DNA from 2 places in the Bacillus sp. m3-13 genome. Region 2 is predicted to be linked to the other one. Evidence: a T-box and tRNA genes for the amino acid it is inferred to sense, from the RefSeq annotation. Region 2 holds a T-box; the other holds one or more tRNA genes.
The links. A T-box is a leader RNA that pairs with one kind of tRNA and senses whether it is charged. The one in region 2 lies ahead of M313_RS0112700 (valine--tRNA ligase), so its partner is inferred to be a tRNA-Val.
Positions count from the first base shown of each region.

Region 1: it encodes a tRNA-Val, which carries the amino acid that the T-box ahead of M313_RS0112700 (valine--tRNA ligase) is inferred to sense. The anticodon was not compared.

Region 1 covers NZ_ACPC01000010.1:47,564-52,290, forward strand. Annotated here, with positions in the region: gene M313_RS0104625 (SCO family protein) at 1-393, shown strand, start outside; gene M313_RS0104630 (GNAT family N-acetyltransferase) at 485-1,363, shown strand; gene M313_RS0104635 (HD domain-containing protein) at 1,419-1,970, opposite strand; gene M313_RS0104640 (hypothetical protein) at 2,045-2,269, opposite strand; gene M313_RS0104645 (hypothetical protein) at 2,400-2,711, shown strand; tRNA gene M313_RS0104650 (tRNA-Val) at 2,803-2,874, shown strand; gene M313_RS0104655 (COG1361 family protein) at 3,027-4,544, shown strand.
Region 2 covers NZ_ACPC01000019.1:424,068-428,794, forward strand. Annotated here, with positions in the region: gene M313_RS23510 (restriction endonuclease) at 1-376, shown strand, start outside; gene M313_RS27000 (methyl-accepting chemotaxis protein) at 693-1,238, opposite strand; partial or broken gene M313_RS27005 (protoglobin family protein) at 1,461-1,997, opposite strand; gene M313_RS0112690 (YszA family small membrane protein) at 2,149-2,337, opposite strand; T-box leader at 2,520-2,765, shown strand; gene M313_RS0112700 (valine--tRNA ligase) at 2,821-4,727, shown strand, end outside.

The sequences.
Region 1 (4,727 bases), on a different contig from region 2:
TTTACTAATTGTGATACAGTTTGTCCTCCGATGACAGCCAATATGGCAAGGGTGCAGCGAGAAATGAAAGAAGCAGGCGTGGAAGTGCCGATTGTTTCGTTTAGCATCGATCCTGAGAAGGATACTCCGGAAGCGTTAAAGGAATATGGTGATTTGTATAAAGCGGATTATCAGACATGGGATTTTGTTACAGGCTATGATCAGGAGACGATAGAGCGGTTTGCAAATGTATCATTTATGGTGCCGGCTTCTAAAGAAGAAGGTTCAGATCAATATATGCATAGCACTAGTATATTTTTGGTCGATAAAGAAGGGTTTGTACGGGAGTCATACAGTGGTTTGGATGTCCCTTTAGAGGAAATTATGGAAGACCTTGAAAAAGTAACAGATTGACCTATAATAATTACGTTTTACCTTCTGCACTCATATGATGTCATATGAGTGTTTTGTGTTTAAAAAAAGCATAGAAATATGGGGGGGAACGATGGAAATAACAAAATCAAACAGCCTTTCTAAGAAGGAATATCAGGAACTGATTGAACTCTTAAAACAATGCGAGCTTCATGATGGGTTCGAAATAAGAGCCAGTTTAAATTTATCCATGATACAGAAAGGGGACGCGACTCATCTCGGATTTATATTGGCGCGGGAGAAAAAAGAATTAGTAGGTTTTATAGGTTTGTTTTCTTTTGTAGACCCTAAAAAGGTGGAGCTGGCGGGGATGATCCATCCAAATTACCGAAACCAAGGAAGGTTTAGTAGGTTGCTTGAAAGTGCAAAAGAAATGACACGGACGTGTGGTGCAGATGAGGTGCTTTTTGTTTGTCCAGACAAGTCTGACGCTGCCATTCATCTCTCATTAAAGTTGGAAGCGACCTACGTGTATTCTGAGTTCACCATGGAGTACCATGAAAAGCATCATAAAAAGTACGATTTTAATCTGCAAAACATGTCTATGAAAAAAGCTGACCTTTCTGAAACCGCAATAATATTGAAGTTATTATCGGACGGTTTCGATGTTCCGCCGACGGATGAAAATGTGAATAGTTTAATTGAACGTAATGCTTTAAATCCAGGTTATGAGCTGTTTCTTGTGCATGTAGATCAAACTCCCGTTGCGACAATAACAGTATGTGATGAGGAGGAATCAGTATATTTAAGCGCCTTTACGGTCACGCCGGACCAGAGGGGAAAAGGGTACGGGCGTGCAATATTAGAGAATATAGTAAATGATATTAAAGTAAGGTATCCTAAAAAAGCCATAAGGTTGGATGTGGACGTGAAAAATGAAGGAGCAATAAGGCTCTATGAGAATAATGGATTCAGGGTGGTAGGTGGGTATGAATATTATTTTGCCAAGTAAGGGTTTTCAAAAACATGCAAGTGAAGAGGTGGCAGCATCGGCTACCTCTTGTGCGTTACATCGATTGTTCATGTGAAGGTGATGAAAGTTGTTGTTTTGGAAGGTAATGTTCGACGAGTTGATCAAGGTAGTTGATTTTTTCGAGCGCAGTGGATTTATCAATTTGTCTATAGTGGTGGTTTCCGCCTTTTTCCTCGTCCATTTCGTCCGCAAGCTTCACTACTTTTTGTAGAGGACTTCTTTTAACGTCGATTTCAGGCAAGTAGGAATCTGTATGCAAAAGAATAGCAACAGAGATCTTTTTCGCGTTTTGCGGTTTTTCTCCTAAGCGAATCAATAACTTGTGGGCACGCTCTGCCCCTTTAATTGCATGAATATCATTTTCTCTGTACAGCTCATAGTCCCATTTTCCTTGACGATACCATTCATAATGCCCGATATCGTGCAGAAGGGCAGCTTTCGTAGCCAAATCTACGCAAACATTATATTTAAACGCCAAGTGAAAGGCATGGTTGGCCACTTCAAGGGCATGCGCAACCCCGGAGCGCTTCAAATACTTTTGTGTAATAGGGTGTGTAAAAATATCTGTAAGTGTTACTTCTCTCATTAATATCTCCCTCCTGTAAAAATGTGTTTCTTTATAGAATATCATATATGAGTGAATGTGTGCAAGAGAAACAATTAGATTACCTCATTCTTGTATGTTTTAATTAAGGGGCGATAGGATAATATACTATCTAACAGAAACGTCCTTTTTTGATTGCGCAGGTAACAGAATGCCGTCACGCTATTTTTGTTAATATCCAACACAAGTAAGGATCTTTGCGTGATGGATCCATCTTTGGACATATAGATTATTTCAATAGGTGTTCTTGAATTCATATACCACTTGAGCGTTCGGCTCATTATCATCATCTCCTTACCATTATTATATACGAACATATGTTTTATATTCAATAAAAATACGAACATATATTCTGGTTGTTTTTTGGGGAGTTAGGAATATACTTGAAATATAAGAAAGGAAGGTGATTTTGTGAAACCATCTACTACGTTAAAATGGGTGACTGGAGGAATGGAGGCATTTTTAGCTATTCCTGTTCTTGGAGGTTTGACTGTAATGGGGTTTGGTTATTCTCCATTGGGACTTATGTTGATTTTACATATCATTACGTTGGTGTTTAGTGCGAAAGAAGGGCAGAAGTTTCATGGTAGCATTTGGGGAATCGTTGCTTCTTGTTTAGGGTGGGTCCCTTTTGTGGGTTGGGCTTTACACACTATAACAGCTATTATCCTGATGATTGATGCATTTGCTTCGGGAAGAAAAGAAAAAGGTATGCAAGTGTAACCGTCCGAGTTTGGGGCGGTTTTTAGTTTTGTAAAATTATCTTTACAAACACCTGCCGACTATCTATAATAATATTTACAGTCGCATACGAGATCTGATAGTTCAGTGGGAGAACACTACCTTGACAGGGTAGGGGTCGGGGGTTCGAATCCCTCTCAGATCATCTAAGAAGAAGCTCCAATCTCTTAAGTTTTAAGAGATTGGAGCTTTTTTATGCAAATCTACTAAAATGGACAAATCTCTTAATTCGTTAGTCTATACAAGAAAGAATGCTAGACATACTATGTAGAAACTAATGTTAAAGGAGATGTTTAAATGGCAGATATATGTCAAAATTGTAACTGTTCCCCGTATGAGAATCTTTGTGTTTGTGCAACCCAAAACGGGATAACAGTTATCCAACCAGCATGTCAAACGCTTCCGGATGGAAGTACAGCAGGAAACCCTTGCTTCAGGCCTTCACCTGAGAACCGGTCTTATTGGTCTTATAAATTTGCGACTGATAACGCGATGGCTACAAGAGGAATTAGTAGTTTTGTAATACCTGTATGTCAAAACATACCGGCAAACACCATAATAGTAAGTGAAAAAATTGATGGATGTGGCACGTTTACATCCGTTCCGTTCACCATCAGTCCTACTGATCCTAATTATGGCCCAGCGCCAACTGGTTTCAATTGGTTGAAAGTGGAATCGAATAACCGTTTCGATAAGGGTGTCACGGTTGAATACCGCTTGGAAATTGTAGGGAACTACCCTAATGGTACACAAGGAATACGAGTAAGAGCGGCAAATGTGAACTACACGTTTGCTTGTGATGGGTGTTATATTGTTCCTCAATGTCCTGCTCCAGGTCAGTTGATTGTCAATAAAAGTTGTGAAGAAGTATTTGATGGTAATACGGTAAGACTTGCGTTTCAAATTACAGTAACAAATCCTGGGGGATCTCCTCTGGAAAATGTGCAGCTAACAGATACCTTGCTCTTTTCTCCGAATATAACGCTAGGGCCAATCACAATAAGTGATCCTAGTCTAAATGTAGACCGTTCAGTCCCAGGGAGAATTTTGATCACCGGCAATTTAGGTACAATTGAGCCTGGTGGAGAAAGAGTTATTACGTATTCTCTGCCTGTTACAGGGGTATCAGCACCTGGAGAATATTTGATTGATAATAGAGCAAATGTTGTATCAGGCACCGTACAGGCGTCAGATTTCTGTACGTTAAACCTTGACGTAGTCCAATTATCAGCTGATAAATGTTGCACTATCAATGGAAATCAAGTTACGTATCGCTTAACGGTAACAAATACACCGAACTCTCCGGGAACAATTGCGCGAATAGTAGATACACTAGTCATTCCAGCAGGGTTGACAGTGAGATTTTCAACTTTTGGAGGTTGCCAAGCCAGATTCCGTACTGGAGAAGAAGTGCCTTTGAATCAAGATATCACAGGTCAAAGAATGATTGATATAGTTTGCGATAACCTGGATATTCCTCAAGGTGGATCAGCTCACCGGGATATTCAGCTTACTATTGTATCTGCTTCAACTCAAAATGCAACGATTAATAATACCTTGAACAGCGTAGAACCACTTGGAGAACAAAATCAATTATTCTTGCCGACATTAAATGTGCCTGTGAGTGTCGACACCACTTATGTAGCATCCATTACCTGCTCCGACCCTTGTCCAAATAACATCAATCCAGACAATGGGCAATTTTCCGCTGCGCCAAGAAGAGCAAATACAGCCAGTCAGTCTGATTGTGGATGCGGGGGAGGACTTACAAGCACCAACCCTACGAGAAGGTATAATTGGAAATCAGAGCTGTAATAGTATATGAAAATTATTAAGCGCATTCTTATACGGAATGTGCTTTTTTTGCGTGAAACAAGAATGTTGACATTATACCTAAGGGGGTATAATATAAAGAAACAAATGAACCGTATTGGAGGAGATGGTTGTTGGTCATTTCTGTTGCTGTGATATTCTTGATAATTTCCGTTTACTTTTATA
Region 2 (4,727 bases):
GAAAGAAAAATTGGATGAACTCAAACAGGAGTTAGCAGAAACATTACTAAAACAACTCCGCAATGTACATTGGATTAAGTTTGAAGATATTGTAATTGAGTTGTTGACAGTTATGGGATACGGTGATGGAAAAGTTACACAACGAACAAATGACGAGGGGTTGGACGGGGTTATTAAAGAAGATAAGTTGGGTCTTGATAATATTTATGTCCAAGCTAAAAGATATGGAGCTACTAATTCAGTTGGTAGGGACGTTGTACAAAGTTTTTCAGGAGCATTAGACGGCAAAGGTGCGAGAAAAGGGGTGTTCATCACCACTTCTTACTTTACAGATAATGCAAAGCAATATGCAGAACGCTTAGACGCAAAAAGATAATATTAATTGACGGAAAACAATTAGCAAAACTTATGATTGATCACAATGTTGGTGTAGATATTAGCGAAACGTTTGTTATAAAAAGTATTGATTATGACTTTTTTAAAGATCAATAAATGATTTTTTAATAATTATTTGGGTTCACTGTTACCAATTGAAATGCAGTAACAATGTTGATTGTAGTGGAAGGCGCGCAGACTCCTACGGGAGGAAGGGACAGGGGAGACCCCGCAACGAAGTGAGGAGGCTCCCGGACCGCCCGTGGAAAGCGAAGCGCCTGAAACGGAAATCAACAGGTAAGTGTAACATTTACAAATTACTTATTTACGGCTTTTTCTAACAAAGTATCCGTCAACAACGACAAACTGACAGCTGATTGATTAATTTCTTTAAAAGAATTAACGATGATATCCAGATCTGCTTTGTTTTTGTTAAAACGGTCGAGGTAGTTATCCATCTCCATTTTGACTGTGACAATGCCGCCTTTCACTTGGACGATATTCTGTTGAGACTGCGCGGTCACTTTGTGCATGGAAGACATCATGCTTGTCACATTGGTGATTTGCTGGTCACTCTTGTCGATAAGTACTTTGATTTTGCTGCTAAGTTCCTTCGAGCTTTCGGCAAGTTTCCGGACTTCACTCGCAACTACGGCAAAACCACGGCCTTCATCACCGGCGCGGGCTGCTTCGATGGAAGCGTTAAGTGCCAAAAGGTTCGTTTGATCGGCAATGTTATCAATACCTTGTGTCATCGTGATGATTTCTTCAGAGACAGACTTCAATGTGTGCATCTCTTCTAATGATTGACTGACTTCCTTCATGACTTCCTCAAAGTTCCCTACCATCTTCTCCATTTGCATTTCATTGTCATTGGTTAAATGCAACAGGTTTTGGCTGCTTTTTTGTGTAAGATTGGTATCTTTTAAGACTTCTTCCGCTTTTAGTGTGACGGTCTGGATAGTTTCTTCCGTCTCCGTCACGGTGCCAGCAACTTCTTCACTAATTTTGGTAAGCTCCGCCTGCAACGTACGGTTTGCTTCATTTGCCTGCTCAAGCAAATCAATGCGAACATGGATATACTCTTCCACAACAAGCTGCGAGTCTAAGTTAATGATATGCGTCAGTGCAGTTAACGTGGTCACCATATCTTTAGGACTGTCCTGAAGCAGCTCCACTACTTTTGGAAGCAGAAGGGTCTGCATAGCGGAATAGGTCGCCAAAAACCATGTAACCGGCAGATGAACACCATTGTGAGTTTGTCCGATTCTTTTCCGCATTTTATAGAAATCTTCATCAAGTTTTCCACTTAAAAGACTTTGAAAATAGCGAACAAAAACTGCCTTAAGTCTTTCCTTACTGGAATTGCTTGTGGCAACCCGTTTCACCGGCGGTTGTTTATATAAATGTTCCAGCACCTTTTCAAGTACTTCATCTAGTATTTCAAATATGACCGGTTTTGCATTTTGTAAAGCTTGCAGATGTTCCTTTGTGAAGCCCATATAGTAAAGGCGGCTTGCCAAATCTGCATCTTCTGAATGACTTACAACAGCTTGTCTGTCCGGAAACTGCATGTCAGCAGTATAAGGAACCTTTTTAGGTTTTTGCATAAATGAAATCATGTACGTCTCCTTTTAAAGTCGAAATTGGTAGAAAATTCTTAGCTTTATGTAGTATTATGGATGATTTTTAGGAAATATGCTATAGATAATGTGTCGAAAGACGTAATAAAAACTGCCTCACCATTAAGTAAGAGGCAGCTTTTCAGGTCGCCTAGATCCATTCCAAATGAAAGCAAATGGCAACCACGATGCAAATGGCAAGAATGAGCACGTCGAAGGTTGTGGGAAGAAAGATGGTACGTATTCCTTGAAACACACAAATAGGAATAATAAATTGCGCGCATACACCTCGAACCTGTCTCAACCATGGCGGCAAGGAATAAGGGTTGTATTTTCGCATAAGGGTACCTCCTTAAGACACTTTTCTCGATGTATATATACCTAAGATATGATTGTGTGCAGAAAATAGTGCCCAATTTGGAACAATTATTTGATTTTGTGCATAACTTAATAAAAAATTGGAGAAGCTTATTGACTATTAGCATATCCTTTATGTAACATAGTAAGGTAATGAGATAACGATCAAATACAGTGACAGGGAAGAGTACAATTGCAGACCCCTTTAGAGAGGGAAACCATTAGCTGAAAGGTTTCTCAGGAAAGTCGGATTGGAAGGTCGCCCTCGAGTAGTTTCAGCGAACGCGTTATGTTCAGTAGTTGAAACCGGTGGAGAGCCGTTAACAGATTTGAGTGTACAGGGAAAAGTCTATCTTTTTCACCCTGTAAAAAAAGGTGGTACCGCGAAACTTAACTCCTTTCGTCCTTTTATATGGATGAAGGGAGTTTTTTATTTTATTTTGGAACAACTAGGAGGAGAAAAAGGATGGAAATGAATGAAGTAAACCTTCCGACAAAATACGATCCACAAACAATCGAAAAAAACCGTTATCAATACTGGCTGGACGGCCGCTTTTTTGAAGCGACAAACGACCAGGACAAAACACCATACACAATCGTTATTCCACCACCAAACGTAACAGGCCGCCTTCACCTTGGCCACGCATGGGACACTACCCTGCAAGACATCATCACACGCATGAAACGTATGCAAGGTTTTGACGTTCTATGGTTACCGGGAATGGACCACGCAGGAATCGCAACACAAGCGAAAGTAGACGAAAAGCTGCGTAATCAAGGAATTAACCGCTATGACCTTGGCCGTGAAAAATTCATGGAAGAAGCGTGGAAGTGGAAAGACGAATACGCAAAACATATTCGAGAGCAATGGTCCAAGCTAGGTCTTGGCCTTGACTACAGCCGCGAGCGATTCACATTGGACGAAGGACTATCCAAAGCAGTGAACGAAGTGTTCGTATCGCTTTATAAAAAAGGCCTGATTTACCGCGGAGAATACATCATCAACTGGGATCCTGCAACTAAAACGGCTCTTTCTGATATCGAGGTTATTCACCAAGATGTTCAAGGTGCCTTCTATCATATGAGATACCCTCTGACTGATGGTTCTGGTTCGATTGAAATTGCAACTACTCGTCCAGAAACCATGCTTGGAGATACAGCGGTTGCGGTTCATCCGGAAGACGAGCGCTACAAGCACTTGATCGGAAAAATGGTAACACTGCCTATCACAGGCCGTGAAATTCCAATCGTTGCCGATGACTATGTAGACATGGAGTTTGGTTCCGGTGCAGTGAAAATTACGCCAGCACATGACCCGAACGACTTTGAAATTGGAAACCGTCATAACTTAGAGCGTATCCTAGTAATGCATGAAGACGGTAGCATGAACGAGAAAGCCGGAAAATACAATGGGATGGATCGTTTCGAATGCCGTAAGCAGCTTGTTAAAGATTTGCAGGAAAGTGGCGTTCTTTTCAAAATTGAGGAGCACATGCATTCTGTTGGACACAGTGAGCGAAGCGGAGCGGTTGTTGAGCCGTATCTTTCCACACAATGGTTCGTTAAGATGCAGCCTCTTGCTGACAAAGCGATTGACCTTCAATCTGAAGAAGACAAGGTTAATTTCGTACCAAACCGTTTTGAGAACACATATATGCGCTGGATGGAAAATATTCGCGACTGGTGTATTTCCCGTCAGCTATGGTGGGGCCACCGCATTCCGGCTTGGTATAACAAAGAAACAGGAGAAATCCATGTTGACCATAACCCACCAGAAGATATCGAAAATTGGGAGCAAGATACAGATGTACTTGATACATGGTTCAGTTCTGCATTATGGCCGTTCTCCACAATGGGCTGGCCGGAAACAGAATCACTGGACTACCAACGTTACTACCCAACAAGTACCTTAGTAACTGGGTATGATATCATTTTCTTCTGGGTTTCCCGTATGATTTTCCAAGGCTTAGAATTTACAGGTGAGCGTCCATTTAAAGATGTTCTCATCCATGGGCTGGTTCGTGACGAGCAAGGCCGCAAGATGAGTAAATCCCTTGGTAACGGTGTAGATCCAATGGAAGTTATCGAAAAGTACGGAGCGGATTCCCTGCGTTATTTCCTTTCTACTGGAAGCTCACCAGGTCAGGATTTACGCTTCAGCTATGAAAAAGTAGAGTCCACTTGGAATTTTGCCAACAAGATCTGGAACGCATCCCGTTTTGCTTTAATGAATATGGACGACATGAAGTTCGAGGATATCGATTTGAGCGGGGAGAAGTCCGTTGCAGACAAGTGGATCCTCACTCGTTTGAACGAAACAATCGAGACCGTAACGAAACTTGCTGAAAAATATGAGTTCGGTGAAGTGGGCCG